2 regions of the Halomonas sp. LES1 genome follow, and region 2 is predicted to be linked to the other one. Evidence: predicted binding sites of a transcription regulator. Region 2 holds the regulator's gene; the other holds the start of a gene.
The links. Region 2 encodes sigma-54, which starts transcription at its own class of promoters, with help from an activator protein. Its sites were predicted from a motif close to TGGCACNNNNNTTGCTNT; they were not measured.
Positions count from the first base shown of each region.

Region 1 (15,557 bases), on a different contig from region 2:
GGGAATCAATGCGTCGGGTCATCCTCCATCAGGAAGATGCGGCTGGCGGCGAAGGCACCGACGATCACCACCGCGCCGATGGTCGGGATCAGGTAGCCCCCGACCTGGGGGATGGCGTGCAGGAAGACGAAGGCGACCGCGGCCGGAGCGATGAAGCGCACCAGAAAGCGCCAGGTGATGAACCAGGCCCCGCTGGTGCCCATCTCCTTCACTACCTCGGAGTGGGTCAGGGCCCAGCCGGCGAACAGGGCGATCAGCATGCCGCCCAGTGGCATGAAGATATTGCTGAGCAGCTCGAAGAGGTCGAAGGGGTGGTAACCGAACAGGTCGTGGAAGGGGCTCGCCTCGGCCCAGAGGTTGAAACTGATCACGGTGAGCAGGCCCAGTGCCCAGGTGGTCACTACCATGACGAACACCGCCTGGGGGCGGGTGAGGTCGAAACGCTCGACCAGATAGGCGGCCACCGGCTCGATCAGCGAGATGGAGGAGCTGAGCGCCGCCCCCAGCACCAGAACGAAGAAGACGCCACCGATCAGTGCACCGGCGGGCATCTCGGCGAAGGCCAGCGGCAGGGTGATGAACATCAGGCCCGGGCCTTGACCGGCGTCGAGCTCGGCCCCGAAGACCAGCGAGAAGATCGCCAGGCCGGCGACCACGGCCACGGCGGTATCGACGACGGCAACGATGATCGCGGTGCGGGTCAGCGACACCTCGCCGGACATATAGGCGCCGTAGGCCATGATGGCGCCCATGCCGAGACTCAGGGTGAAGAACGACTGGCCCATGGCCTCCAGCCAGCCCTCCAGGCTGAGGTCGGCGAGATTGAAGGTGAACAGGAAGTCGGCCGCGGCGGGGAAGTCGCCGTGGGTCACGCCATAGGCGAGCACCACCAGCAGGATCACGAACAGCGCAGGCATGATCACCCGCAAGCCGCGCTCGATGCCCTGGTGGACGCCGAGGCCGACGATCAGCCCCGAGGCGACGATGAACAGGGTGTGATAGAGCGTGAGCAGCGCGGGGGAGGCGAGCAGGGCATCGAAGTCGGTGGCGATACTCTCGATATCGGCCCCGACCAGGGAGCCGGTCAGCATCTGCCAGGTGTAGTGGATGGCCCAGCCGGCGATCACCGAGTAGAAGCTGAGAATCAGGAAGGCCGAGATGCCGCCCAGCCAGCCGATGGCTTCCCAGCCTCGTGAGGTGCTGTGGGTGCGGGTGAGGAAGCGCATGCCCATGATGGGGCTGCGCCGGCTGTTGCGACCGAGCATGGTCTCGGCGATCAGGATCGGGATGCCCACGGCGAAGATGGTGAGGGCGTAGACCAGAAAGAAGGCCCCACCGCCGTTCTCGCCGGCCAGGTAGGGGAAGCGCCACAGGTTACCGAGGCCGACCGCCGAGCCGATCGCTGCCAGCAGGAAGGTACCCTTGTGAGTCCAGACGTTATGCGTGCTCATCGTGGCTCCGAGGCTGAGTCCGTGGGCCGGTGGCCGTTTCGCCACTGTGCGCCAAAACCCGGTCGGTAACCAGTGCACTCCGTTTACGTCGCGTTAACGTTCTGGAAGATAAGGGTATCGACTACCCATCCTGGTCTCTGTCGTCGGAGTCACCCAGGGTCGGCTCCAGGGCGCGGCAGGCGTCGGGGAGGCGGACGGTGTCGCCCAGGGCGAGCTTGCCGTGAGACTTGAGGCGGCGGCCGTTGTCCACGGCGATGATCGCCGCCACATCGCCGATGCTGGTGCCATCCACGTAGGCCTCGACCTTCACGCGCACCACGGCGCCTTCGTGGCGCGCCGAGAGGATATCGCCGGGCCCCGGTTCGGAGTGGCCGCTGCTGTCCTGCTGGAAGTGGCGCATCACGCTGTCGGCGCCGGGGTCGTCCCACTCCACGTGCTTGTGCATGCCGGTTCTCCTGCTCGGATGGCTGTCGGCGCGGCAAGCCGCGCCCGTCATGGGTGACTCCAGCATAGAAGGTTGCGCCAGCCCAGGGAAAGGAACGGCCGACGAGCGGCCATGAAAAAGCCCGCCGGGTGGCGGGCTTGGCAGAGCGATACGGCAGCGCTTACTTCTTGGCGGCGCGCTTGCGCTCGTTCTCGGTCAGGTGCTTCTTGCGCAGTCGAATATGGTTGGGAGTGATCTCGACCAGTTCGTCGTCATCGAGGAACTCGATGGCCTGCTCCAGAGAGAACCTCACCGGCGGGGTCAGCACGATGTTCTCGTCGTTGCCCGAGGCACGCATGTTGTCGAGCTTCTTGCCCTTGGTGGGGTTGACCACCATATCGTTGGCGCGGTTGTTGATGCCGATCAGCATGCCCTCGTACACCTCGGTGCCGTGGTCGATGATCAGCTTGCCACGCTCCTGCAGGGCATAGAGGGCGTAGGCCAGTGCCTTGCCCGGGACCATGGAGACCAGCACCCCATTGCGGCGCTCGATGGCGGCGTCGGGCTTGAGCGGGCCGTAGTGGTCGAAGCGGCTGGTGAGGATGCCGGTGCCCGAGGTCAGGGTCATGAACTGGCCGCGGAAGCCGATCAGGCCACGCGCCGGGATGATGAAGTCCAGACGCACACGACCCTTGCCGTCGGGGTTCATGTTGCTGAGCTCGCCCTTGCGGTAGCCGAGCTCCTCCATGATGGCACCCTGATGCTGCTCCTCGCAGTCGATGATCACTTCCTCGTACGGCTCCTGCATCTGGCCGTCGATCTCGCGGATGATCACCTCGGGGCGGCCCACGGCGAGCTCGAAGCCCTCGCGGCGCATGGTCTCGATCAGCACCGAGAGGTGCAGCTCGCCACGACCGGACACCTTGAACTTCTCGGGGGTATCGCCCTGTTCGACACGCAGCGCCACGTTGTGGATCAGCTCCTGCTCGAGGCGATCCTTGATGTTGCGGCTGGTGACGAACTTGCCGTCCTTGCCGGCGAACGGCGAATCGTTGACCTGGAAGGTCATGGAGACGGTGGGTTCGTCCACCGAGAGCGGCGGCAGCGCCTCGGCGGCGGCCGGGTCACACAGGGTGTCGGAGATCGCCAGGTTGTCGATACCGGTGATGCAGACGATATCACCCGCGGTGGCCTCGTCGGTCTGCACGCGCTCCAGGCCCAGGTGGGTCATCACCTGGCCGACCTTGCCCTTGCGGGAGTCGCCCTCCTTGGTGATGACGGTGACCTGCTGATTCGGCTTGACGGAACCGCGGCTGATGCGGCCCAGGCCGATGACACCGACATAGCTGTTGTAGTCCAGCGCCGAGACCTGCATCTGGAAGGGGCCGTCGAGCTCGACCTTGGGCGGCTCGACGATATCGACGATGGCCTGGAACATGGGGGTCATGTCCTCGGCCAGTTGGTCGGGCTCCGGGCCGGCGATGCCGTTGAGAGCCGAGCAGTAGATGATCGGAAAATCGAGCTGCTCATCGGAGGCGCCGAGATTATCGAACAGGTCGAAGATCTGGTCGATCACCCAGTCGGGGCGGGCGCCGGGGCGGTCGATCTTGTTGACTACCACGATCGGCTTCAGGCCCTGGTCGAAGGCCTTCTGGGTCACGAAGCGGGTCTGGGGCATGGGGCCATCGACCGCGTCGACCAGCAGCAGCACCGAGTCGACCATGGACATGACACGCTCGACCTCGCCGCCGAAGTCGGCGTGTCCGGGGGTGTCGACGATATTGATGTGGTAGTCCTGACCGGCCGGCGCCTGCCAGCGGATCGCGGTGTTCTTGGCCAGGATGGTGATGCCGCGCTCCTTCTCCTGGTCATTGGAGTCCATGACGCGCTCCTGACCTTCGGCCTTGCGGTCCAGGGTGCCGGACTGGCTGAGGAGCTTGTCGACCAGGGTGGTCTTGCCGTGGTCGACGTGGGCAATAATGGCGATATTGCGAAGATTGCTTACATCAGAATGACTTACGGTCGTGCTCATAAGGTGTGACTCGCTGATATGTACGCACCTATGTACACGTTCTGGTAAGTACCCTAGGCGCGGGGCAGGGATGTGGGACGCGTATTGTACAGATTAGCGGTGCGCAGGAGTAGCAAGTTTGCCGATGTGGGCTGTGTTTCCTGGCGCTGCGGAGGGGTCAGCCTGCCTGGCGGTTCGTGGTGATGCGCTCCAGGCGAGCCCCGCAGTGGCGCAGGCGCTCCACCAGATCGTCGAGGGCGCCATGGTCGAGCAGCGGGTCACAGCCGCCGAGGCGCTCGTACCATTGACGGGCCATGCAGATGCCGACGATGGGGGTCGGTTTCTGGCGCTTCAGCAGTCGGGCGAACAGGCCGGGTGGCTCGCCGGACAGGGTCACGGCGTCAACCTCGCCGGCATCGATGCGCTGCACCAGCTGCAGCAGGGCGCGGGTCGAGGCGATACAGCCAAGGATGGGAAACACTAGCACCGAGCCGCTGGTGTCAGCGATGGTGGCATTGAGCCGTTCGCCCAGCGGGAGGCCGGAGAGGCGCACATGGCGGGCCTTGTAGCGGCTGGCGATACGGGTGACCCGAACGTCATGGGTATCGTCGATCACGATCAGTTCGATGCTCTGGTCGGTAGTGAGTGGTGCCACTAATGAGAGTTCTCTGGGTAGCCTTGCACCGGCATTGCGTGCATCGATGAGTAGGGTGCCGGATGGTAAGGCCATGAGGAACTCCGAGGCCAGAAGAAAAGGCTCTGGACGACGGCCTGGAGTCGCGGCCGGCGGGTAGGTTGTAATAAAATGTAGCTTGAAGTTAATTGACGTATCAAATGTTATTGATGCTACGTGGTGGTGCCTCCGCCTCCATTTGTGCACCAGAATGGTGCGCAGGCTGGCGAGCCTCTCCCCCGGTACGCCCGCCCACACCTGTTTAGCACCGGAAGGATCCGAAAATAAGTTCCTTTATTCAATATCTTGAGAATTTCTTTTCTGCATGGTGCATAGGTTGGCACGCCGCCTGCAATGTTATGATCATCAGTCAGTGTTATGGGGCCGTCGTGGGCAGCGTGCCTGCGGCGTGCTACAACAACTTGCCGGGGTTCCTGCATTCCGGTGCCTGAACCCCTCAATTATCGAGCCATGCTCAACCGGAGGACACCATGTCTACCAAGACGCTCGCCCTGATCGAAGAACATGACGTCAAGTGGGTCGACCTGCGCTTCACCGATACCATCGGCAAGGAGCAGCACGTCACCATTCCGGCGCGTGATGTCGATGAGGAGTTCTTCGAGAACGGCCAGATGTTCGATGGCTCTTCCATGTCTGGCTGGAAGGGGATCAACGAGTCCGACATGATCCTGCGACCCGAGGATGGCACCGCCTTCCTGGACCCCTTCACCGAGGACGCCACCCTGGTGCTGCGCTGCGATGTCATCGAGCCGGCCACCATGCAGGGTTATGACCGTGACCCGCGCTCCATCGCCAAGCGTGCCGAGGCCTACCTGCAGTCCACCGGCATGGGCGACACCGCCTTTTTCGGTCCGGAGCCCGAATTCTTCATCTTCGATGAGGTGCACTGGAAGGCCGACCCCGAAGGGGCGATGTACAGGATCACCTCCGAGGAGGGGGCCTGGGCCACCGATCGTCAGGTCGAGGGGGGCAACCTGGCCCACCGGCCGCGGGTCAAGGGTGGCTACTTCCCAGTACCGCCGGTGGACAGCTTCCACGATATTCGCGGTGCGATGTGTAACACCCTCGAGGCAATCGGCCAGAGCGTCGAGGTGCACCACCACGAGGTGGCCAACGCCGGTCAGAACGAGATCGGAGTCAAGTTCAACACCCTGGTCAAGAAGGCCGACGAGGTCCAGGAGATGAAGTACGTGATCCACAACGTGGCTCACGCCTACGGCAAGACCGCCACCTTCATGCCCAAGCCGGTGGTGGGCGACAACGGCAGCGGCATGCATGTGCACCAGTCCTTCTGGAAGGAGGGGGTCAACCAGTTCGCGGGCGACGAGTACGCCGGCCTCTCCGAGATGGCGCTCTACTACATCGGCGGCATCATCAAGCACGCGCGTGCCCTGAACGCCTTTACCAATGCCTCCACCAACTCCTACAAGCGTCTGGTGCCGGGCTTCGAGGCGCCGGTCATGCTGGCCTACAGCGCCCGCAACCGTTCGGCCTCCATCCGTATCCCCTACACCGCCAGCCCCAAGGGCAAGCGGGTCGAGCTGCGTTTCCCCGACCCGACCGCCAACCCCTACCTGTGCTTCGCGGCGATGCTGATGGCCGGGATCGACGGCATCAAGAACAAGATCCACCCCGGCGACGCCATGGACAAGAACCTCTATGACCTGCCGCCGGAAGAGGGCAAGAAGGTGCCGACCGTGGCCCATAGCCTCGACCAGGCCCTGGAAGCGCTGGAACAGGACCGGGCCTTCCTGACCGAGGGAGGTGTCTTCACCGACGACATGATCGATGCCTATATCGAGCTCAAGAGGGAGGATGTGGATCGTCTGCGCATGGCGACCCACCCGATCGAGTTCGACATGTACTACAGCTGTTAACTACGCACTGCAGCTGTTGATGAGAGCCCGCGGGCTCTGATTATTCGGCCTACGCAAGCGGCACGCCTTCGGGCGTGCCGCTTGCGTTATCACCGACTCAATGGATCAGCATATGGCCCACGATACCCAGGGCGAAGCCGAGCACCGCGCCGAGCGGCGGGCCCCAGTGGCGCTCGAGCCTGGCCTGGGGGGCCAGGTCCTGGAACACCGAGTAGAGGATGCCGCCGGCGGCAAACAGCATGATGGCCGCGACTATCGAGGGGTAGTCGGACAGCCACCAGAACCCACCGAGGCCGGCGAGCGGCCCCAGCCAGGCCATGGTGAAGAACATGCCGACCAGGCGGCGTGAGGAGTAGGCGGTGCTCTGGCGCAGCTCGTGATAGGCGTTGAAGCCTTCCGGCAGGTTCTGCAGCGCCATCAGGCCGGCCAGCAGCATGCCGCCGTTGCTGCCATAGGCGAAGGCGGCCCCCAGCGCCAGCGCCTCGGGCACGAAGTCGGCGAGCATGGCGGCAAGCTGGCTGGCCGAGGAGCCGCTGCGTGCCAGCATCACATCCAGTGCCATGAAGGCAGTGCCGCCGGCCAGGAACCAGGCGGCAGCGCCTCCTAGGGAGAGGTCCGGCAGGCTCTCGGGCACCAGCACCAGGGCCACCGCCGAGAGCAGAGCCCCACCACCGAAGGCGATGATGCCGTGGCGCAGCTCGCTCTCGAGCCACGGGATATCGATGCGCTCCTTCCAGGCCGCCCAGGCCCCGAGCGGCATCGCCATGCCCGCCATCAGCGTCAGTGCCACCACCGCTTGCCAGTTGTCCACCATCGGTCTCCTTGGAGTGTGTCTACAGGGCCATCCTAGGCCGTAGCCTCGCCGCTCGGCCAGTTGCTGCTGGCGCTGGGGCATCGGGCCTGCTTATGATGTGATCTACATTATCGGCAGGCGGCAGGTTGCCGGCGATCGACTCTTTGGCAAGGCGGAGACCCCCATGGGCAAAACGGTCCTGACACTCGTGCTGGCTCTGGGCGTAACACTGACGGCCTACGGCCAGACCATCTATCGCACCACGGACGCCCAGGGGAATGTGGTATTCACCGATGATCCCGACCTGGGCGGCGAACAGGTGGAGCTGGCGCCGGTGACGGTGGTACCGTCCCGGGGGAGTGCAGACGCCGGCCAGGTCGCGCCGCGGCCTACTACTAATAGTGCGCCCGCGACGTCCCGTCCGGGGCAGCCCTTCATGCCCTATGACAGCTTCCGCATCGTCTCACCGACCCATGAGCAGGCCTTTCCGGTAGGCGTGGCGGGTAATATCGCCGTGGACCTGGGGATCTCGCCCGGCCTGCGCGAGGATCATCGCGTCAGGCTGCTGGTGGATGGCCAGATCAGCCAGTCGGCGATGCACACCTCGGCCTTCATGGTGCCCAACATGAACCCTGGTGAGCACGTGCTGCAGGCCGAGCTGCTGGATGCCCGCGGCGAGATTCGCCACTGCACCTCTCCGGTGACGATCTATGTGCTGCGCGCCAACGTGAATCGCCCGACCAATGGCTGAGGACGCTTCCGGACGTCCCCGCCTCCTCCTGCCATGACACTGTCCCCCTTCTGATCGACGCCTGCCGATAAGAGGAGGGCAGTGTGTTCCGCTGTCTCGATCCCCGCTATCCCGATCCTCGCTGTTTCGCTTGTCGCCGGGGACGGTGCAGGGCGCCACGAAATGCACTAATTTGGTGCATGTATGGCGCGTCTCGTCCCGTCATAAGCCCGGCCAGGGGCCTCGCGCCCTGGCCCGCTTCTTGCTTCATCTAGACGTCCCTCTTGCACAAGCCCTCTTGCAAAAGCTGATCTGGAACCGATATGGCCGCTGCGATGTACCAACGCCTGATGGAACACCTCTCCACTGCCGTGCTGCTGCTGGATGGTGAGCTCAGGGTGACATGGATGAATCCCGCCGCCGAGGCACTGCTTTCGGTCAGCCTGAGCCGAGTTCGGAGAAGTGCACTCTGCTCGTCGATGGAGCAGGAGGATGGGATGGAGGGGGTGCTCACCAAGGCGCTGGATGCCTGCCACCCCTTCACTCGCCGTGAGGCGCGCCTGGTGCTGTTGGGAGGCGAGCCACTGACCGTGGACTTTACCGCAACTCCCCTCGCCGAGGACGAGCTGCTGCTGGAGGTGGAGCCCCGTGATCGTCTGATCCGTATCTCCCGGGAGGAGGCGCTGATGACCCGCCAGGAAACCGTCAAGGTGCTGACCCGGGGGCTGGCCCATGAGGTCAAGAATCCGTTGGGGGGCATTCGTGGCGCGGCTCAGCTGCTGGAGCGCGACCTGGGGAATCCAGCGCATCATGAGTTCACGCGCATCATCATCGAGGAGGTGGATCGCCTGCGCGATCTGGTCGACTCCATGCTGGGGCCCAATCGAGTGGCCCGGCACGAACCTCTCAGCATTCACAAGGTGCTGGAGCGGGTCCGCACTCTGGTGCTTGCCGAACACCCCGGGGTGCGCATCGAGCGTGACTACGACCCCAGCCTGCCGGACCTCTCCGCTGACGAGGCGCAACTGATTCAGGCGGTGCTCAATGTGGTACGCAATGCCATGGTGGCGATGCACGAGGCGTCCACCCCCGAGCCACGGCTGGTGCTGCGCACCCGGGCGCGTCGTCAGTTCACCCTGGGAGCCGAGCGCCATCGGCTGGTGTGCGAGGTGGCGATCATCGACAACGGGCCGGGCATCCCCGAGGCGCTGCAGGAGACGCTCTTCTACCCCATGGTGTCGGGGCGTGCCGGAGGCAGCGGCCTGGGGCTCTCCATCGCCCAGGGGATCCTGCATCAGCACCAGGGGCTGATCGAGTGCGCTTCGGCGCCGGGCCATACCGAATTCCGACTGCTGATTCCTCTGGAGACGCGCCATGACTGATGTTGCACGCGTGATGGTCGTCGATGACGACCGCGCCATCCGCTGGGTGCTGGAGCGCGCCCTGGCCCAGCCCGACCTCGACGTGGAGTGCCTCGAGCGTGCCGACTCGGCTCTCGAACGCCTGCTGGCCGACCCGCCTGACGTGCTGATGACCGATATCCGCATGCCGGGCATCGATGGTCTCGATCTGATGGCCAGGGTGCGCGAGGCGCACCCGGAGCTGCCGGTGATCGTGATGACCGCTCACTCCGACCTGGATAGTGCCGTGGCCTCCTATCAGGGCGGTGCCTTCGAATACCTGCCGAAGCCCTTCGATGTCGATGAGGCACTGGCGCTGGTGCGCCGTGCAGTGGCCCATGCCCGCGAGCGCCGCAGGCCGATCAGCGCCCCGGAGGGACTGGATGCCGAGATCATCGGCGAGGCGCCGGCCATGCAGGAGGTGTTCCGCGCCATCGGCCGGCTCTCCCACTCGCCCATTACGGTGCTGATCAATGGTGAGTCGGGTACCGGCAAGGAGCGCGTCGCCCGGGCGCTGCATCAGCACAGCCCGCGGACGGACAGGCCCTTCGTGGCGCTGAACATGGCGGCGATACCCCACGACCTGATCGAGTCCGAGCTGTTCGGCCACGAGAAGGGGGCCTTTACCGGGGCGACCGCAAGCCGGCAGGGGCGTTTCGAGCAGGCCGACGGGGGCAGCCTGTTTCTCGACGAGATCGGTGACATGCCCGCCGAGGCTCAGACCCGCCTGCTGCGCGTGCTGGCCGACGGCGAGTTCTATCGGGTGGGCGGGCATACCCCGGTGAAGGTGGATGTGCGCATCATCGCCGCCACCCATCAGGATCTGGAGCGGCTGGTGGAGGAGGGGCGCTTCCGCGAGGATCTGTTCCATCGGCTCAATGTGATTCGTGTGCATCTGCCGCGGCTGGCCGAGCGCCGCGAGGATATCCCGCAATTGACGCGTCACTTTCTGGCCGAGGCGGCCAGGGAGCTGGCAACCGACGTCAAGGTGCTGACCCCCGAGGCGGAGCGCTATCTGGCGCGACTGCCCTGGCCCGGTAACGTGCGCCAGCTGGAGAACACCTGCCGCTGGCTGACCGTGATGGCCTCGGGGCGCGAGATTCTCTGCGAGGATTTGCCGCCGGAGCTGCGCCAGGTGAACGAGGAGACGCTAAGCGCCAGCGGCGACTGGCGGGCGGCCTTTCGCGACTGGGCCGATCAGGCCCTGGCCGCCGGCCATATGCACCTGCTGGAGGAGGCGATGCCCGACGTCGAGCGCATCCTGATCGAGACCGCGCTGCGCCATACCGGCGGACGCAAGGGAGAGGCCGCCGAACTGCTGGGCTGGGGGCGCAATACCCTGACGCGAAAATTGAAGACGCTGTTGCCGGCGCTGGCCGAAGGAGAGTGAGGAGGCATGACACGACCCCAGAAAAGTAAGCGGCGAGGCGTGTGCGGAAAGAGCTAACAGCTTGAAGGGGTAAATGGGGAGAGGATAAGGAGGAAAGGAGGGTAAGCCCGCGGCGCTATGGGACGAAAGATGCATTGTGAGGAGGTGACGCCCTGGCTTAGCGTCCATAAGAATGCATTGATTCAGCAGGCCTGCCATGTCCGCTTTCACCACACCGCCCCAGCACATCCACGTTACCGAGGTGGGGTTGCGCGATGGCCTCCAGAACGAGCCGGTGGTGCTGAGTACCGAACAGAAGCTGTCCCTGGCCAGGGCGCTGGTGGCTGCCGGCGTGTGTGAATTCGAGATCAGCTCCTTCGTCAGCTCGCGGGCGGTGCCGGCGCTGGCCGATGCCGCCGAGATGGTTGCGGCGCTGCGTGGTGTGGCGGGCCTTCACCTCTCGGCCCTGGTCCCCAACCTGCGTGGCGCCGAGCGGGCGCTTGAAGCGGGCGTCGACTCGGTGGTGCTGTTCGTCTCCGCCTCCGAGCGTCACAACGCCAAGAACGTCAACCGCAGCGTGGCGGCCTCACTCGAGGGGTTCGAGCAGGTGGCGCGCCGGCTCGAGGGTAGCGATGTAGCCCTCAGGGGGGCCGTCGCCACCGCCTTCGGCTGCCCCTTTACGGGCAATGTCCCGATCGAGTCGGTGACCAGGATCGCCCGACACTTCGCCGACCTGGGCGCGACGCACCTCTCGTTGGGTGATACCACCGGCATGGCCACGCCGCCGCTGGTCACCGAGCGAGTCACACGGCTGCGGGAAGCGACGCCCGACCTTCCACTGACGCTCCACTTTCACAATACCCGCGGCATCGGCCTGGCCAATGTCATGCAGGGGCTGGCGCTCGGCGTCGACCGCTACGAGAGCTCCATCGGCGGGCTCGGCGGCTGCCCCTTTGCGCCGGGGGCCTCGGGCAATATCGCCACCGAGGACCTGGCCTATCTGCTCGAGGAGATGGGGCTCGAGACCGGCCTCGACCTCGAGGGGCTGATTACCGCGGCAGGCCGCGCCAGCGAGCTGATGGGGCGCCGACTGCCGGCCCAGGTCTCCCAGGCCGGCCCCCGCCTGGCACTGAGCGACTGCAGCGTCGTACCCACCGCACAGGGATGATGGCGAACATGACTCCTACTTCTTCCAGCTCTACCGGCTCGCTTGCGGGCGTACGCGTCATCGATCTGACCCGGGTGATCTCCGGCCCCTTCTGTACCCAGATCCTCGGCGACCACGGTGCCGACGTGATCAAGATCGAGCCGCCCGGCAAGGGCGACGTGGTTCGCCAGCAGGGCAATATGGTCGATGGCGAAAGCTGGTACTTCGCCCAGTTCAATCGCAACAAGCGCTCGCTCACCCTCGATCTGCGCAGCGACGAAGGCAAGCAGATCCTGCATCGGCTGCTCGAGGATGCCGACGTGCTGGTGGAGAATTTCCGCCCCGGGGTGCTGAGCAAGATGGGGCTCGACGACGACACCCTGCGCGAGCGTTACCCCCGGCTCGTGGTGGGGCGCATCAACGGTTTCGGCTCCAGCGGGCCCTATCGCGACCGCCCGGCCTACGACTTCATCGCCCAGGCCATGAGCGGCTTCATGGGCGTCAACGGCAGCGCCGATGGCGAGCCGATGCGGGCGGCACCGCCGATCAGCGACATGGTGGCCAGCCAGAACCTGGCCTTCGGCATCTGTGCGGCCCTGGTGCGCCGCGCCACCACGGGGCGGGGCGATATCGTCGAGACGGCCCTGACCAACGGTCTGATCGCCATGATGGGTTACCTGGCGGCGGAGTACTTCGCCACCGACCGCGTGCCGGCCCGCACCGGCAACGATCACCCCATGCTCTATCCCTACGGGCTGTTTACCGCCCGTGATGGCGAGGTGGCGATCGCGCCGAGCAACGACACCATGGTCGAGCGCTTCCTCGGCGCCCTGGACATGCTGCACCTGCTCGAGGACGAGCGCTTCGCCGACAATCGCCGGCGCATGGCCAACCGCGAGGCGCTGCGCGAGATACTCAATGCCATCATCGTGACGCGCCGGGTCGACGAGTGGATCGAGCACTTCAATCACGCGGGGGTCCCCTGCGGACGCGTGCATGACCTGCGCGAGACCTTCGATGACCCCCAGGTGCAGGCCCAGGAGATGCGCCTGGAGCTGACCCAGGCCTCCGGCCGGGTGCCCGTCACCGGCTTTCCGGTCAAACTGCGCGAGGCGCCCGCGAGCCTCTACTACCCGGTGCCTAAGCTCGGGGAGCATACCGACGAGCTGCTGGCCGAACTGGGCATCGAGGGCGATGAGCTGACGACCCTGCGGGAGCGTCGCGTGATTTAAGGCAGTAGAGCCGCGGGCAGGCCGGTCGTGCCTGCCATAACAACAAGCAGAAGGAGCACACCAATGCGTACCGTCAAGAAAGGGGGCCTCGGCCTTGTCGCCGCCACGCTGGCAGGCGTCGGGTTCGCCATCAGCGCGCCGGCCCAGGCGCTGCCGATCAGCGAATGCATCGCGCCGGCCGACCCGGGTGGCGGCTGGGACTTTACCTGTCGCTCGGTCGGCAAGCTGTTGCTGGAGCTGGACCTCGTGGAAAGCCCGGTGCAGATCACCAACATGCCGGGCGGCGTGGGGGCGGTGGCCTTCGCCAACGTCGAGAGCAGCCGGGCCGACGACAGCGACCTGGTGGTGGCCACCAGCACGGTTGGCGTGACCCAGATCGCCCAGGGCAAGTATCCCGGTGGCGCCGATACCATGCGCTGGCTGGCCATGCTGGGCACCGATGTGGGGGTCATCCTGGTCGATGACGAGAGCGAGTACGAGAGCCTCGAGCAGCTGTTGACCACCCTGGTCGAGGATTCGGGCGCCCTGGCCGTGGCCGGCTCCAGTGGGGCCGGTGGCTGGGATCATATCCGTGCCCTGATGCTGGCCAAGGAGGCGGGCATGCCCAATGAACAGATCGGCAACCTGCGCTGGGTGCAGTTCGACGGCGGCGGTCCCGCGGTGACCCAGATGATGGGCGGCCACGTCGACGTGGTCTCCACCGACCTGGGCGAGATCGCCGGTTTCATCGAGTCCGGCGATGTACGCGTGCTGGCGGTGCTCTCCGAGGAGCCGCTGCCCGCTCCCTTCGATGATCTGCCCACCGCCGCCTCCCAGGGCTATGACGTGGCCGGCTACAACTGGCGCGGCTTCTATACCGGTGGCGAGGTCTCCGATGAGGACTATGCCGCCATGGTCGATGACCTGAAGTCCCTCTACGACAGCGAGGAGTGGAAGGCGGTGGCCGAGCAGAATGGCCTGGTGCCGCTATGGCGAGGTGGCGATGAGTTCAACGGCTTCGTGCTGGAAACCATCGACCAGGTGGAGTCCATTTCGCGAGAGATCGGAGTCATCGAGTGAAAGAGGGGGGCGGGGCGGTCGGTGATCGTATCACCGGGGTAGTGCTGTTGTTGGTGGCAGCGGTTGCCTGGTGGCTGTCCCACGACTACACCAGCGGTTTCGGGCAGACGATAGGGCCGGGGGCCTTCCCGCGTCTGGTCAGCGTGCCCCTGGGGCTGTTGTCGCTCTACTTGATCGCCCGCCCGGGAGTGAATCAGCGCTGGCCGGAACGGTCGGCGCTGCTCCGCCAGCTTAGCCTGCTGGTCCTGCTGATGGTCTATGCGGGACTGATTCAGCCGCTGGGCTTTCTGCCTACCGCCCTGCTGACCGTGACCCTGATGATCCGGCTCTTCGGTGCCAGCTGGCGCCAGGCCCTGCCGTTCGGGTTGCTGCTGACCCTGGGCCTCTATCTTCTCTTCGAATTCGCCCTCGGCATGCCGCTGCCCGACATGCCGGGCATGAACTGGTAAACGCGCCATGGAACTCCTCGCCTTTCTCGCCCAGGGTTTCGCCGTGGCGCTCGAGCCCCAGCACCTGTTTCTGGCGCTGGTGGGTTGCGCGCTGGGCACCCTGATCGGAGCGCTGCCCGGCCTCGGGCCGGTCAACGGGGTGGCGCTGATGATCCCGCTCACCTTCAACTTCAGCCTCTCGGCCACGGCCGCGCTGATCCTGCTGGTCAGCATCTACTACGGCTGCATGTATGGCGGCCGTATCAGCTCCATCCTGCTCAATATCCCCGGCGACGAGCCGGCCATGATGACCACCCTGGATGGCTTTCCCATGGCGCAGCAGGGCCGTGGCGGTGAGGCGCTGGGGCTGACCGGTGTCGCCTCCTTCATCGGCGCCCTGGTGTCGACGGTGGGTCTGGTGCTGTTCGCCCCGGTGCTGGTGGATTTCGCCATCCGCTTCGGTCCGGCCGAGTACTTCGCGCTGTTCGTGCTGGCCTTCGCCACCATCGGTGGGGTGACCGGGGGGCACCTGGCGAAGAGTTTCCTGGCCGCCTGCCTGGGACTGCTGCTGGGCACCGTGGGCATCGATGCGGTCAGCAGCGTGCCCCGCTACACCTTCGGCTGGTATGAGCTCTACGATGGCATCGACTTCATCGTGGCGCTGGTGGGACTGTTCGCCATCTCCGAGTGCCTGGTGTTCCTGGAGGATAGCCATCAGGGGCGCAAGCCCACCATGTCTCTGGGCTCGGCCCTGCCGGGTGTGCGCACCGCCTGGCGCTGCCGTGGCACTATCGGGCGCAGCTCGGTGCTGGGTTTCATCGCCGGCGTGCTGCCGGGAGCGGGGGCGGCGCTGGGCAGCTTCCTCTCCTATACCCTGGAGCGGCGCTGGCAGGGCGCGCGGGGCCATTTCGGCCGCGGCGACCCCCACGGGGTGGCGGCCCC
Region 1 is NZ_JAVRGC010000004.1:65,354-80,910, reverse strand. It holds gene RM463_RS10690 (sodium-dependent transporter) at 6-1,451, opposite strand; gene RM463_RS10685 (hypothetical protein) at 1,573-1,896, opposite strand; gene typA (translational GTPase TypA) at 2,057-3,907, opposite strand; gene RM463_RS10675 (glycosyltransferase family A protein) at 4,065-4,616, opposite strand; gene glnA (glutamate--ammonia ligase) at 5,051-6,457, shown strand; gene RM463_RS10665 (divalent cation transporter) at 6,555-7,271, opposite strand; gene RM463_RS10660 (DUF4124 domain-containing protein) at 7,435-8,001, shown strand; gene glnL (nitrogen regulation protein NR(II)) at 8,316-9,362, shown strand; gene ntrC (nitrogen regulation protein NR(I)) at 9,355-10,770, shown strand; gene RM463_RS10645 (hydroxymethylglutaryl-CoA lyase) at 10,967-11,917, shown strand; gene RM463_RS10640 (CoA transferase) at 11,926-13,128, shown strand; gene RM463_RS10635 (tripartite tricarboxylate transporter substrate-binding protein) at 13,192-14,187, shown strand; gene RM463_RS10630 (tripartite tricarboxylate transporter TctB family protein) at 14,184-14,636, shown strand; gene RM463_RS10625 (tripartite tricarboxylate transporter permease) at 14,644-15,557, shown strand, end outside.
Region 1: a site for sigma-54 is predicted at 4,898-4,915, ahead of glnA (glutamate--ammonia ligase). Genes of this name have one in related genera too.

Region 2 (15,557 bases):
GCCTGCGTGCCAGGGAGCTGAGTGGCCCCTTGACATGGCGCCAGCAGGGCGCCGAGGGTGGTCTTACGGGGCGGCTCGAGGGGCGCCTGCTCGGCGGGCCATTGCGTGCCGATATCGATACCCTGAACGGCGGGGTCGAGTTTACTGGTACCGCCGAGGCGAGGCCGTTGCTCGAGCTGGGGGGCGCGTCCGCCCTTGCCGAGCGGCTGACCGGGCGTTTCGACTGGCGTGGTCGGCTGGGCGTCGGCGACGAGGCTTCCCTACTCCTGCAGAGCTCACTCCAAGGGCTGGCCGCCGATCTGCCGGCGCCGCTGGGCAAGCCGGCGGCACAGTCTCGCCCCCTTCGGCTCGACATGAATCTGACGCAGGGGCACCTGGAGGGGCGCCTGGGCGAGGCGCTTAAGCTGCGCTGGCGCTCGCTGCCGGGTGGTGAGCGTAGCCAGGGGCAGGTGTGGCTGGGCCGCCAATCCGCGCCTGCCTGGCCCTCGGGGTCGGGATGGTGGGTCGATGCCTACCTGCCGCGCCTCTCTCCCGCCGCGTGGAGCGAGGCGCTCTCGGGGGTGGCAGGCCGTCGTGGTACAGGGGGGGCAGGCATTGACCTGCGTGAGGTGCGTGTGGCCAGCGACTGTCTGCAGCATGAGGATCGCTGCCTCGGCTCCTTCTATACCACCGCGCGTCCGCAGCCTGGCGGCGGCTGGCACCTGGCCCTGGATGGCAGTCTGCTCGAGGGGCGGCTCGATTATCGGCCCCAGCTCGCCGAGCCACTGGACATCGGCCTGAGTCGCCTCTCGCTGGATGCGTTGATGCCCACCGGTCAGCGGGTCGGCTCGTTGCTCGACGAGATAGCCACGCCCCCGGAGCCTCAGCCGCTTCCCGGCTGGGTCGCCGACCTGCCCGGCGGGCGCCTGCGCATCGCCGATATCGAGCGCCAGGGCCGGCGTCTGGGGCCTCTGACCGCCCGCTGGCAGGCGACGCCCGAGCGACTCAGCATCGCTCCCCTGGGGCTTACCCTGGGGGAGATCAGTGCCCGTGGCGAGCTGGTCTGGGAGGCGGCGGGTCCCGAGGCCAGCCTGACCCGTGCGCGCCTGGAGCTGATCGGACGGGACCTGGGAACGGCGCTGGAACGCCTGGCTCAGGACCCGGTGATCCGTAGCGGCGAGACAAGCGTCAAGAGCCAGCTGGCCTGGCCGGGGACGCCCTGGCAGTTTGCCCTGGAGCGCTCCCGGGGCAGCGTCGAGACGGAGTTGCGTGATGGGCGCTTCGTCAAGCTGGAGTCGACCCCGGCGCGTCTGGTGGGGCTGCTCAATATCGATAACCTGGTGCGCCGTCTGCGGCTGGACTTCTCCGATATGACCGGGCGAGGAACGGCCTTCGACCGTGTCACTGGCGCGGCGACCCTGTATGGTGGCAGTCTCGAGACGCGGGGGCCGGTCCAGATCGTGGGCCCTGCCACTCGCTTCACTCTCGATGGCAGCGTCGCGTTGGCGCGCCGGGAACTCGACATGCGGTTGGGCGTCACACTGCCTGTCAGCCGCAACCTGCCACTGGCGGCGGTCATCGCCGGTGCTCCGGTGGTGGGGGGGGCCCTGTTTATTGCCGATCGCCTGTTTGGTGATGCCATCGACAGTGTTACCCGAATTCATTATCGCGTGCGCGGTCCCTGGACCGCGCCGCGGATTTCAGTGGAAAGCGCCGAATGACCCAAGCGAGACACGCATTGATTGATGAAGCCGCCGGCATCCTGCTGACGCCCGGTGGTCTCTCTCTGGATGACCTGGACACCGGCCTCGGCCACGCGATGGGGTCGGGTATCGACTACGCCGACCTCTACTTCCAGCGCAGCTGGCACGAGGGCTGGGTGCTGGAAGATGGCGAGGTCAAGGAGGCCAGCTACAACATCGACGGCGGGGTGGGCGTGCGCTCCCTGGCCGGCGAGAAGACCGGCTTCGCCTACTCCAATCAGATTACCGCCGATGCGCTTGGCGAGACCGGGCGTACCGCGGCGGGCATCGTGCGCAGCGGCAACCGTCTGCCATTGGGCACGCCGGTTGCCGTCGGTCCCCCGGCGCGCTATGCCGGGGTCGATCCGCTCGCCGGGCTCAGCGCCGAGGAGAAGGTCGCCATGCTCAAGGAGGCGGATCGCGTGGCCCGAGCCGCCGACCCGTCGGTCAGCCAGGTCAGTGCCTCGCTCTCGGGGGTCCATGAGGTGGTGCTGGTGCGTGCCAGCGATGGCACCCTGGCGGCCGACATCCGTCCCCTGGTGCGCTTCAACGTGAGCGTGATCGTGGTGCGCAATGGTCGGCGCGAGCGTGGTAGTGCCGGTGGCGGTGGCCGCTATCCCATGTCGCGCCTGCGCGACGAGGGTGTCGCCGAACGCTTCGCCCAGGAGGCGGTGCGTCAGGCGCTGGTCAACCTGGAGGCCGTCGATGCCCCGGCGGGCCAGTTGCCGGTGGTGCTGGCGCCTGGCTGGCCGGGCATCCTGCTCCATGAGGCGGTAGGTCACGGCCTGGAGGGAGACTTCAATCGCAAGGGAAGCTCAGCCTTCGCCGGCCGCATGGGCGAGCGCGTCGCCGCACCGGGCGTGACCGTGGTCGATGACGCCACCCTGGCCGACCGTCGCGGATCGATGAGCGTCGATGACGAGGGGACCCCGGGTCAGCGTACCCCGCTGATCGAGGATGGCATCCTCACCGGCTATATGCAGGACAAGTTGAACGCGCGGCTGATGGGCATGGCGCCCACCGGCAATGCCCGCCGCGAATCCTTTGCCCACCTGCCGATGCCGCGCATGACCAATACCGTGATGCTCGCCGGACAGGATGACCCCGGCGACATCCTCAAAAGCGTCAAGCGTGGCCTCTATGCGGTGAGCTTTGGCGGTGGCCAGGTGGATATCACCTCCGGCAAGTTCGTGTTCTCGGCGAGTGAAGCCTATCTGATCGAGGATGGCCGGATCACCGCCCCGGTGAAGGGGGCGACGCTGATCGGCAATGGCCCCGAGGCCATGGGGCGAGTCTCGATGATCGGCCATGATATGGCGCTGGATCCCGGTATCGGCGTGTGTGGCAAGGAGGGGCAGGGCGTGCCGGTGGGTGTCGGCCAGCCGACCCTCAAGCTGGACGAGCTGACCGTGGGTGGCACGGCATCCTGACTGAGTGAGGGGCGCCGGGGGCAGGCCGAAGAGGAGGGCCGAGGTAGCGCCCAGGGATGGGTCTACAGCGCCTCCTCGTCGGCCCGGCGCCTGCCGCCGGATCAGCCCCGGGTGGCGTTAAAGCCCGGCGGTATCGCGGATCAGCTTGAACAGCTTGCGTGAACTGGCCGGTGGCTTGTCCTGGGCGCGTTCGCGCTGGGCATTGCGGATCAGCTGGCGCAGGGCCTGGCGGTCGGCGTGGGGGTAGTCGGCCACGAAGGCCTCCACCGCGGCGTCGCCCTCGTCGACGAGTCGATCGCGCCACTTCTCGAGGCGATGAAAGGCGTGATCGCGGCGCAGCGTCTCCTGCTCGATCTCGTCGTGGACGGCACGGATCGCCGCGAGATCCTCGCGACGCATCAACTTGCCGATGTACTGCATGTGCCGCCGCCGCCCCTCGTGGGAGCGGATGCGTGAGGTCTCCTCCACGGCGGCGAGCATGTCGTCGGAGAGGGGAAAGCGCGCTCGCTCGCCGGGTGTCATGGCGATGATCTGTTCGCCCAGCGTCTGCAGCGCCTGCATCTCGCGCTTGAGCTGGGACTTGCTGGGGCGTTCGTCGTTGTCCGATTGCTGAAGGATCTGGTCGAGCAACTCGCGGGGAGATTCCTGGGACATGCCGCTTCCATCGGTTGGGGCTGGGTGTCCCGACAGTATACCAGTCCGTTTCACCGGGCTGAGAATGAACATCACAGGCGTGGCTCGCAGGCCCGCCGAAGGAGGATTAGAGATGACTCAGGCTTTCGATGCCGCCGCCCAGCAGACCCTGCTGGAGAGCCGTTCCCGACAGGCCGTGGAACTGGCCCGGAAGCTGGGGGCCGACGCCTGCGAAGTGGGCGCCAGCGTCGACCAGGGCGTCGGCGTCAGCGTTCGCGAAGGGGAGGTGGAAACCGTCGAGCTCTCGCGCGATCAGGGTATCGCGGTGACGGTCTATCTCGGCCAGCGCAAGGGCAGTGCCTCCTCCACCGATGCCGGCGAAGCCTCCATTCGTGCCGTGGTCGAGAAGGCCATCGCCATTGCTCGCTATACCGGCGAGGATCCCGCCGCCGGCCTGGCCGACGCCGCGCTGATGGCCACCCATCTGCCGGACCTCGATGTGCACCACCCCTGGGCCTTGACCACCGAGGAGGCGGTCGAGCTGGCGCTGGCCTGCGAGGCCGCCGGCCGCGGCAAGGCCGGAATCAAGAGCTCCGACGGCGCCTCGCTCTCCAGCGGCGAGGGGGTAAGGGTCTATGCCAACAGCCACGGCTTCCTGGGCAGCCAGTGCGGCAGTCGCCACTCGCTCTCCTGCATGCTGATCGCCGAAGACGATGCCGGCATGCAGCGTGACTACGACTTCACCAGCGCCCGGGACCCACGCGATCTGCTGGCACCGGAGCGGGTCGGCGAGAGCGCCGCCGAGCACACGCTGCGCCGCCTGGGGGCAAGGCGTCCGGCGACCGGGCGGATGCCGGTACTCTTCGACCCGAACCTGGCCGGCGGGCTGGTCGGCTCGCTGATGAGTGCCATCGCCGGCGGCGCGCTGTTCCGCCAGGCAACCTTCCTCTGCGACCGTCTCGGCGAGGAGCTCTTCCCAGCGTGGTTCAGCCTGCAGGAGAAGCCCATGGAGGTCGGTGCCATGGCGAGTTCCCCCTTCGACAACGATGGCGTCCAGACCCGTGACAACCTCTTTATCGACGGGGGGCGTCTGGCCAGCTACATGCTCTCGGCCTACAGTGCGCGTCGCCTCGGCATGCAGACCACCGCCAATGCCGGCGGGGCTCGCAACCTGCGGATCTCGGCGCCGCTGGCATCGCGCGATGAGCTGCTTGCCCGCATGGACCGGGGGGTGCTGGTCACCGAACTGATGGGGCAGGGGGTCAATGGCGTCACCGGGGACTATTCGCGGGGGGCGGCCGGCTTCTGGGTGGAGAATGGCAAGATTCAGTACCCGGTGGAGGAGTTCACCATTGCGGGAAACCTGGAAGCGATGTTCAGCGGGCTGGCTGGCGTGGGCAGCGATATCGATACCCGAGGTAGCATCCATACCGGCAGTTGGCTGATCGACGAGATGACGGTGGCCGGCGGCTGAGGCGGGCTTACGGCTTTTTACTCATCCTCGTCGAAGCGGGCGTCGAACAGGGCCTCGATGGCGTCGAGGGCCTGTTCGGCGTCCCTGCCCTCGGCACTGACGGTGAGCTCGGTGCCGCAGGGAGCGGCCAGCATCAGCAGCGACATGATGTTGTTGGCTTCCCCTTGCATCGGGCCGTTGGCCACCTGAACGTGGGCAGCGAAGGGCTGGCAGCACTGGACCAGCCTGGTGGCGGCGCGGGCATGGAGCCCGCGCTTGTTGGTAAGGGTCAACCTGCGTTGCGGCACGCTCAACTTCCTTGATGAGGTGGGGTCTCGGGGCCGGGCAAGGTGTCCTGAGTGCCCAGTTCGCGATGGCGCAAGCGTACCCGCGTCTGCTGCTGGGCGAGCTGCCTGGCCAGTCGCTCGGCGAGATAGACCGAACGGTGCTGGCCCCCCGTGCAGCCGATGGCCACGGTGAGATAGCTGCGATGGCTGGCCGCGTACCTCGGCAACCAGCGTGTCAGCCAGTCGTGGATATCGGTGAGCATCTCCTGCACCACCGGGTAGTCCTCGAGAAAGGCGACGATCTCGGCATCCTGGCCGTTGAAGGGCCTGAGGCGTGGGTCCCAGTAGGGGTTGGGAAGGCAGCGGGCATCGAACACCAGATCGGCGTCCAGGGGGACGCCGCGCTTGAAGCCGAAGGACTCCACCGTCAGGGTCAGCTGCTCGGGGCGATGGTGGGCTACCTGGTCGGCGATTCGGGCGCGTAGTTCATGAACCGTCAGTCGTGAGGTGTCGATCACCAGGTCGGCCAGGTCCCGAATCCCGGAGAGTGCCTGCTCCTCGGAGTCGATCGCCTCGGCGAGCGTCATCTCGCTCTCGCGAGTCAGCGGATGTCGGCGCCGGGTGGCGGAGTAGCGCTCGATCAGAATGCGCGCGTCGGTGTTCAGGTAGATCACCTGGCAGTCGATGCCGCGTTCACGCACTTCCTCGAGGAGGCTGGGAAAGCGCTTCAGGGCCTGGGGAAGGTTACGGGCATCGATGCTGACGGCGATCGAGGTGCGCTGGGACTCGGGGTTGCTCAGTTCGTCGACCAGCGAACCCAGCAGCATGGCCGGCAGGTTGTCGATGGCGTAGTAGCTGAGATCCTCCAGCGCCTGCAGGGCGATTGACTTGCCCGAGCCGGAGCGGCCGCTGATGATCACGAGTCGCATGGAGGTCTCCTGGTCGTTCTGGCTGAGGGGGCGCTACCGCTCAACCCTGTCGTCGAATGGCCTCGGTAAGGCTGTCATGGAGGTCGCGCTGACTCGAGCTGCGGCGCAGGCGCATGCGGGTATCGACGTCGTTCATGATGCCGGCCAGCTGGGCCAGCAGGGTCAGGTGGGCCGCATCGGCCTCCTCGGGAACCAGCAGCACGAACACCAGATCGACGGGTTCTCCATCGATGGCGTCGAAGTCCACCGGCTCGGACAGCTTGAGGAAGCCGGCGATGGGCGCCTTGCAGTGCGGGCTGCGGGCATGGGGTATGGCCACGCCGTTGCCGATGCCGGTACTGCCGAGACGCTCGCGGGCGATCAGCCTCGCGAAGACCTCCTGGCTGTCGAGGCTGGGTGTGTTCTGGGCAATGAAGGTGCTGAAGAACTCCAGCACCCGTTTCTTGCTGCCCCCGGGCACATCGAAGAGGGTGCGCTCCGGGGGAAGAATGGTTTCGAGTGAGGACATCGTGGGTTCAGCGGGCGCCGGCGCCCTGGGCGCGAGCCTGGGCCTTTTCCTTGTGCTTGACCAGCTGGCGATCCAGCTTGTCGGCGAGGGCATCGATGGCGGCGTACATGTCGACATCCTGGGCTTCTGCATGCAGCTCGGCACCGGCAACATGCATGGTGCAGGCGGCGGACTGACGCTCCTTCTCGACAGACAGTGTCACCTGCACATTGGTGATGTTGTCATAATGGCGTTCCACGCGAGTCAGCTTCTCGTTGACATAGTCACGCAGGGCATCGGTCAGTTCAACATGAAGGCCGGTGATATTCACTTGCATGACACGCTCCTTGCTCGATGGTTGTGATTCGATTGTAACCCTTTTTCCTGCCTTGCATACCCCCCGGCGGTCCCGGGGCGATTTCCCGCCATGTTCAAGGGGTTGAGCCAGTCGAGCAGGGGGGCATGGTTCCCTGCCAATCGCCCTCAGCGCAGGCGCTTGCGCTCGCTGGAGGAGGGGATGCCCATGGCTTCACGGTACTTGGCGATCGTTCGTCTGGCGACCTGGATGCCGGCCTCGTCGAGCAGCGTGACCAGGCGGCTATCGGATAGCGGCTTGCGCGGCGGCTCCTCCTGAATCAGCTTGCGGATGCGTGCGCGAATGGCAGTGCTGGAGTGGGTGTCGCCCTCGTTGCCGACTTGGCTGGAGAAGAAGAACTTGAGCTCGAAGACCCCGCGGGGGGTGTGGATGAACTTCTGGGTGGTGACCCGCGAGATGGTGGATTCATGCATCTCCACCGTCTGGGCGATATCGGCCAGGGTGAGTGGCTTCATGGCCTCTTCACCCTGCTCCAGGAAGTCGAACTGGCGCGCCATGATCTCGCGGCCCACTCGCAGCAGGGTATCGTTGCGGCTGGTCAGGCTCTTTATCAGCCAGCGCGCCTCCTGGAGGTGCTCCTTGAGGAAGGTGTTGTCGTCACTCTTGTCGGCGCGGCGGATCAGTGCCGCGTAATCGGGCTGGATGCGCAGCCGTGGGATCGCCTCGGGGTTGAGTTCGACGTGCCAGCCACGCTGGTCGTGGAAGGCGACGAGGTCGGGAATCACGTAGTCATCGGTGACGCTTGAGAAGGCGCTGCCAGGGCGGGGGTCCAGGCTGCGCACCAGGGCGATGGAGGCGTCGAGCGCCGTGTCGTCCAGCCCCAGGCGCCGCTTGAGCAGGCGGCGGTCATCGTTGCCGAGGGCCTCCAGGAACTGGCGGACCAGGCGCCGCGCCTGGGGCAGGTGCGGCGTATCGTCGGGCAGGGCGGCGAGCTGAAGCTGCAGGCATTCACTCAGGTCGCGGGCGAAGATCCCCGTGGGCTCGAACTGCTGCAGATGCCGCAGGACTCGCTCCATCTCCTGGCTGCGCAGGTCTGACAGCCCCTGCTGTTGCAGGCCGTCTCGAATCTCGTCGAGGGGGGCCGTGAGGTAGCCGGCATCGTTGACGGCGTCGATCAGGCTCTCGGCGATCTGGCGCTCCCGTGGGTCGAAATCGCTCATCGCCAGCTGCCAGGAGAGGTGGCCGTGCAGGCTCTGGCCTTCCGCCTGGCGCTCGAAATCGGGCCCCTCTCCGCCGCTGGGCGCCGCCAGGTCCTGATAGGTGTCCGACCAGTCGCTGTCGGTGGCGAGCTGCTCGGGAATTTCGCTTGCCCAGTCGTCCTGCACAGGCTCCTGAGTGGCCTGCTCACCGAAGTCATCGTCGAGCTCCAGCAGCGGGTTGCTCTCCACCGCCTGCTGGACCTCCTGGCGCAGGTCGAGAGTGGAGAGCTGCAGGAGGGCGATGGCCTGCTGCAGCTGGGGAGTCATGGTTAGCTGGGTGCCGACCCGTAATTGCAGTGATGCCTTCATGGCCATGGCAGGCGTCCTCCTGGCATGTCGGAAAGCCTTACCCTAGTGCCTGGCAGGGCATCGTGCAATACGATCTTAAGCAATAATCATGCCATTGGTGGGCGCTGTCGCGCTGGCCTGCCGCTGCCAGGGCTGTCGCCATCGCCATCACCAGGCGCGAGGGGCTTGCGTCAGAGGCGGAAGTCGGCACCGAGATAGACCTCACGCACCTTCTGGTTGGCAAGGATCGACTCGGCATCGCCCTCGGCGATGATCTGACCGTCGCCGACGATATAGGCGGTGTCGCAGATGTCGAGGGTCTCGCGGACATTGTGATCGGTGATCAGAACGCCGATGTCGCGAGCCTTCAGCTGACGAATGACGCCCTTGATCTCGCCCACCGAGATGGGGTCGACGCCGGCGAAGGGCTCATCGAGAAGAATGAAGGCGGGTTCGGTCGCCAGGGCCCTGGCGATCTCCACCCGGCGGCGTTCGCCGCCGGACAGGCTCATGCCCAGGTTGTCGCGGATATGGGTGACATGGAACTCCTCGAGCAGCTGCTCCAGGCGTGCTCGACGGCCGTTGCGGTCGAGGTCGCGGCGGGTCTCGAGGATCGCCATGATGTTGTCGGCCACCGACAGCTTGCGGAAGATCGAGGCCTCCTGAGGCAGGTAGCCGATGCCGGCCCGGGCCCTCTCGTGCATGGCGGCGTGGGAGAGGTCCTGCTCGTCGATGGTCACCGTACCTGCATCGGCGCGCACCAGCCCCACGATCATGTAGAAGGAGGTGGTCTTGCCGGCGCCGTTGGGGCCGAGGAGTCCGACGATGCTGCCTTGCCGGATCGACAGGCCGATATCCTGCACCACACGGCGACGCTTGTAGCTCTTGGCGAGGTGGCGGGCGTGAAGGGTCTTCATGGTTCCCCTTGCTGCTGTTCCGGCTGGAGGGTCATGCGAATGCGCTGATTGCCTTCGACCCCCTCGGCATCGGCGCGGGCCTGCACGACCCGGCGATCGAGGAAGTACTCCAGGTAACCGCCCTCGAAGGTGTCGCCCCCCTGATGGAGTTCGGCGCGGTCGATCAGCTCAACACGACGCTCGGCCACATGATAGACAATGGTGCGCCCCCACCCCTTGATGACGGGTTCGGCGGGGTTTGGCTGCTGCTCGAGATAGGCTCGATCGCCGATGGCGGTTGCCCGGGAGAGTTCGCCTGCCGCGTTACGGCGGATCTCCACGCGACTCCCGGTCAGGCGCATGCTGCCCTGGCGAATGTCCACGTTGCCGGTATACACGGCGGTGCCGGCGCGGTCGTCGAGATCGAGGCGGTCCGCCTCCACCAGAATGGGCGCGCTGGCATCCTGATTCTGAGGCTGGCTCTGCGCCAGGCTGGCTGGGGCGAGAGGCAGCAGCGTCAGCAGCAGGGCGCCGGTCAGCAGTGAGGGCAGGGGGCGCTTCATGACGAGGACTCCTCGAAGGTCTCGGGCGGATGGTGGCCGCGCACATTGTCGGTCAGGCGTGCCCGGTTGTCATGGATCCAGGCATCGAAGCGCTCGCCACGCATATGCTGCGGAGGCTGGCGCAGGATGGCAGGGGTGGTGCTCCAGGCATGCCCCGTGTCGGCATCATAGTGCAGGGTGTCGGTCGCCAGTGACCACTGCTCGGCGGGGGCGTGCAGCCGGGCCTCGCCCTCGAGCCGCAGCGGATTGCCCCCGGGCCCCAGCCGGCCGCTGTCGGCCTCGGCAAGCCAGAGTCGGCCGCCACGGTCATGGAGCCTGATATGGGGTGACTCAAGACGCGTCACATCATCCATGGGGGTGTGGGCCAGGCGGGGGGTCGTCACCTGCTGGTGCAGGCGCCCCTCGGCGTCGAAGCGGGTCAGGTGCGCATTCTCGAGATAGAAGTCGGGCTCCCCGGCGGCATCGCGCGGTATCTGCTGGATGATGTCGGGGCCACGTAGATCGAGCAGCGCCAGCCCGCCGCCCAGTGCCAGTAGCAGCAGGGTCAGTCCGGTACGAAAGCCGGGGCGCGGCAGTCGCATGATCCTAGCCGGCTCCGTGCAGGTAAGTGTCGATGACCGCATCCCAGTGGCCCTGGGTGCGCAGCAGGGTATCGGCGATCTCGCGGGCCGCCCCCTGGCCACCGCCGCGCTCGGTGACCCAGTCCGCATGCTTCTGGATATAGGTCGGTGCATTGGGCACGCTGATGCCGATGCCGGCCCGACGAATGGCGCCGACATCGGGCATGTCGTCACCGCAGTAGGCCACCTGCTCGAGCTCCAGCCCCAGACGCTTGGCGAGTTCCCGCAGGACCGGCAGCTTCTTCTCGACGCCCTGGAAGACGTGCTGGATACCCAGTGCCGCGGCGCGGTGACTGACCATGGTCGATTCGCGACCGGTGATCAGCGCCACCTGGAAGCCGGCACGCTTGAGCAGCTTCAGGCCGTGGCCATCCTGAACATTGAACGCCTTGATCTCGATGCCATCGGCCTGAAAGTAGAGCTGCCCGTCGGTGAGCACGCCATCGACGTCCAGCGCAAGCAGGCGAATCTGGCGCAGGCGGGCGATGAGCTGCGGGTCCTGGAGGGGAGAGGTATGGGGCATGAGGGCTCCGTATCGTTGGGGTCAGATCACACCGCTGGCCAGCAGGTCGTGCATATGCAGGGCGCCAACCGGGCGCCCCTCGTCATCGACCACGGCCAGGGCGGAGATGCGGTGGTCTTCCATCAGGCTGACTGCCTCGGCGGCCAGGGTCTCCGGCGTGGTTCGCTTGCCGGGGCAGGTCATCACGTCATCGACGCTCAGGCCGCTGAGGTCGCTGTGCAGGTCCAGGGTCCGCCGCAGATCGCCGTCGGTGTAGACCCCGGCGAGACGGCCGTCGGGTGCCACCACGCAGGTGAAGCCCAGCCCCTGGCGGGTGATCTCCAGCAGGGCGTCGCGCAGCGGGCTCCCCAGGGGGACCCGCGGCAACCGACTACCACTGTGCATCAGGTCGCTGACGCGCAGCAGCAGTCGCTTGCCGAGGCTGCCCCCGGGGTGTGATAGGGCGAAGTCCTCGGCGGTAAAGCCGCGAGACTCGAGCAGCGCCACGGCCAGGGCATCCCCCATGGCCAGAGCGGCGGTAGTGGAGGCGGTGGGCGCCAGGTCGAGGGGGCAGGCCTCGCGCTCGACCCCGGTATCGAGATGGGCGTCGGCGTGGCGGCCAAGGCTCGACGTGGGTCGCCCGGTCATGCTGATCAGCGGTACCTTCATGCGCTTGAGCAGCGGCAGCAGCGCGGTCACTTCGGCGGTTTCGCCGGAGTTCGAGAGGGCCAGCACCACGTCGCCGGGGGTGATCATCCCCAGATCGCCGTGGCTGGCCTCCCCGGGATGGACGAAGAAGGCCGGTGTGCCGGTGCTGGCAAGCGTGGCGGCGATCTTGCCGGCGATATGACCGGACTTGCCCATGCCGGTGACCACCACGCGCCCACGACAGGCCAGGATCAGCTCACAGGCGTGGTCGAAGGCCTCGTCGAGGCGTGCCGCCAGGGCGCCGATGGCTTGCTGCTCGAGGCGCAGGGTGCGTCGGGCGCTGTCGCGAAGGGCCGATCCGGCCCCAGGGGTTTCGGATGTCATGATGCCGATTGTTGCCTGTTGTGAGGGTTCACTCAAGAGCCGGCGCCCAGACTGGCCGTGCCGAGCCAGATCAGGTAACCGGCATAGGTCGCGGCCAGTGCCGCGCCGGGGAGCCGGCCGAGGTGGTTGCGGCGTTGCCAGAGCAGCAGTGCGCCCAGCGCCAGGGTCAGCACCAGCAGCACGGGGTAGTCACGCTCTCCGGCGGCGGGGTCGGCAGCGCCGGGCGCCAGCAGACCCGGGATCGGCAGTACCGCCAGCAGGTTGAAGAGATTGGAGCCGATCACATTGCCGATGGCGAGATCATGGTGACGCTTGAGCGCGCTGGCCACGCAGGCCGCAAGCTCGGGCAGGCTGGTGCCGATGGCGACGATGGTCAGGCCGATGACCAGCTCGCTGACCCCCAGGTCGCGGGCGATCTCGCTGGCGCCCCATACCAGCCCGCGGGAGCCGGCCACCATCACGGCAAGCGTTGCCACCAGCCATGGCAGGGCACGAATCAGCGGCATGTCGGGGATCTCGCCCGCCACCTCCTCCTCGGCATCCGGCGTATCGGCACGGAACAGCCACCACAAGCTGAACAGCAGCAGGGCAATCAGCAGTGCCGCATCCAGACGGCCGAGGTGGCCGTTGGCCAGGGCGTAGCCGGCCAGGCCGGTGGCGCCAAGCAGCAGGGGGAGTTCGCGGCGCACCACGGAGAAGCGTACCGGGATGGGCACGACCAGGGCGGTGACCCCCAGCACCAGGCCGATATTGGCAATGTTGGAGCCCAGGGCGTTGCCGGTGGCCAGGTCGGGAATGCCATCGAGGGAGGCCATCAGCGACACCACGATCTCCGGTGCCGAGGTGCCCAGGGCAACGATGGTCATGCCCACCAGCATGGTGCTCATGCCCGCGCGGCGGGCGGTGGCAGCCGCCGCGCCAACGAAGTGGTCGGCGCTCCACAGCAGGGCCACGAGGCCCAGCAGTATGGCGATCAGGGGGTACAGCATGGCAACTCGGCTCGCTCAGTCGGTAGCGGAAGGTCGCCATTAAACGTGCTGGCCAGGCGGGGTGCAACCCGCCACAGCGCATCGGGCTGGCGTCTGGCAGGATAGTTAGGATACGATGTTCGATAATTTTATCAGGATGGTTTGGCCGATGAGTGACACTCCCTTCGTGGTGGTGGAGGGGCTGCATTTCGCGCGTGGCGACAGGGAGATCTTCCGCGGCGTCGACATGACGATCCAGCGTGGTGGCGTTACCGCCATCATGGGCCCCAGTGGCAGTGGCAAGACCACCCTTCTCAAGCTGATCGGCGGCCAGCTCCTGCCGGATTCGGGGCGGGTGCTGATCGATGGCCAGGATGTCCATCGCCAGTCGCGGCGAGACCTCTTCACCATGCGTCGCCGCATGGGCATGCTGTTTCAGAGCGGTGCGCTGTTTTCCGACCTGAGCGTCTTCGAGAACGTGGCCTTCCCGCTGCGGGTACATACGGACCTGCCCGAGGCGATGGTGCGTGACCTGGTGCTGATGAAGCTCGAGGCGGTGGGGCTGCGGGGCGCTCGAGAGCTGATGCCGGCGGAGCTTTCCGGGGGCATGGCGCGCCGCGTGGCCCTGGCGCGGGCCATTGCCCTGGACCCCGAGCTGATCCTCTATGATGAGCCCTTCGTCGGCCAGGACCCGATCTCCATGGGGGTGCTGGTGCAGCTGATCAAGCGCCTCAATCAGGCGCTGGGGCTGACCTCGATCGTTGTCTCTCATGATATCAAGGAGACGCTGAGTATCGCCGACTATGTCTATGTGGTGGCCGATGGTCGGGTGATGGCCCAGGGTACGCCCGAGCACCTCGACGTGGATCGCGATCCGCGTGTCAGTCAGTTCGTGCATGGCGAGCCGGATGGGCCGGTGCCCTTCCACTACCCATCGCTGGACTTCGTCAGCGATATGCTAAGAACCGGAGATTCCCGATGATCCAGCGAATTCGTCGCCTGGGGCGCCGCGGCTGTGATCTGTTCGAGGCCCTCGGCCGTGCCGGCCTCTTCCTGTGTCAGTCCGCCGTGGGGGTGCCGAGCAGGGAGGGAGTCTATCTCTGGGTGCGCCAGATGCACTTCGTCGGTGTGCTCTCCCTGGCCATCGTCCTCGTCTCGGGGCTCTTCATCGGCATGGTGCTGTCGCTGCAGGGCTATACCATTCTGGTCGACTTCGGTGCCGAGGATGCGCTGGGTCAGATGGTGGCGCTCTCGCTGCTGAGGGAGCTGGCCCCGGTCGTGGCGGCCCTGCTGTTCGCCGGTCGGGCCGGGTCGGCACTCACCGCCGAGATCGGCCTGATGAAGGCTACCGAGCAGCTGACCAGCATGGAGATGATCGGTGTCGACCCGCTGCGTCGGGTGGTGGCGCCGCGCCTGTGGGCGGGCTTCGTGGCCCTGCCGCTGCTCACCGTGGGCTTCGGTGTGGTCGGCATCTATGGCGGCTACCTGGTCGGGGTCGACTGGCTGGGGGTCTTCGAGGGCTCCTACTGGTCCAATATGCAGGCCAGCGTCGACTTTATCGACGACGTGGGCAACGGCATCATCAAGAGCCTGGTGTTTGCCGTGGTGGTGACCTGGATCGCCGTGTTCCAGGGCTATGATCTGGTGCCGACGTCGGAAGGCATCTCGCGGGCCACGACACGTACCGTGGTCTACTCCTCGCTGGCCGTGCTCGGCCTTGATTTCGTACTGACCGCCATGATGTTCGGCGGGCTCGCCTGACTGGCAAGCGTCTGCCCTGTCGTATGGAGATTCTAGATGAAGCGCAGTAAAACCATGGAACTGGGGGTGGGGCTGTTCATGCTTGCCGGTATACTCGGCGTGCTCTTCCTTGGCCTGCGGGTCAGCGGCCTGGCGATGCAGGCCCCCAGCGACACCTTCCGACTGGAAGCCAACTTCGCCAATATCGGCGGTCTCAAGCCGCGGGCGCGCGTGACCATGGCGGGCGTGACCGTGGGGCGTGTGGCGGCCATCGAGCTCGATACCGACTGGTACGATGCCCGGGTGGTGCTGGAGATCGATGACGAACTGGAAGGCCACCTGTCGAAGGATACCACCGCGTCGATCCTGACCTCGGGGCTGCTCGGGGAGCAGTACGTGGGCCTTTCCGTGGGAGGGGATCCCGAGACGCTGT
Region 2 is NZ_JAVRGC010000002.1:215,714-231,270, forward strand. It holds gene RM463_RS05175 (AsmA-like C-terminal region-containing protein) at 1-1,700, shown strand, start outside; gene tldD (metalloprotease TldD) at 1,697-3,151, shown strand; gene yjgA (ribosome biogenesis factor YjgA) at 3,269-3,805, opposite strand; gene pmbA (metalloprotease PmbA) at 3,918-5,258, shown strand; gene RM463_RS05195 (HPr family phosphocarrier protein) at 5,276-5,545, opposite strand; gene rapZ (RNase adapter RapZ) at 5,548-6,453, opposite strand; gene ptsN (PTS IIA-like nitrogen regulatory protein PtsN) at 6,494-6,961, opposite strand; gene hpf (ribosome hibernation-promoting factor, HPF/YfiA family) at 6,969-7,277, opposite strand; gene RM463_RS05215 (RNA polymerase factor sigma-54) at 7,424-8,830, opposite strand; gene lptB (LPS export ABC transporter ATP-binding protein) at 8,995-9,720, opposite strand; gene lptA (lipopolysaccharide transport periplasmic protein LptA) at 9,717-10,262, opposite strand; gene lptC (LPS export ABC transporter periplasmic protein LptC) at 10,259-10,843, opposite strand; gene RM463_RS05235 (HAD family hydrolase) at 10,848-11,405, opposite strand; gene RM463_RS05240 (KpsF/GutQ family sugar-phosphate isomerase) at 11,427-12,416, opposite strand; gene RM463_RS05245 (calcium/sodium antiporter) at 12,449-13,405, opposite strand; gene RM463_RS05250 (ABC transporter ATP-binding protein) at 13,554-14,366, shown strand; gene mlaE (lipid asymmetry maintenance ABC transporter permease subunit MlaE) at 14,363-15,145, shown strand; gene mlaD (outer membrane lipid asymmetry maintenance protein MlaD) at 15,182-15,557, shown strand, end outside.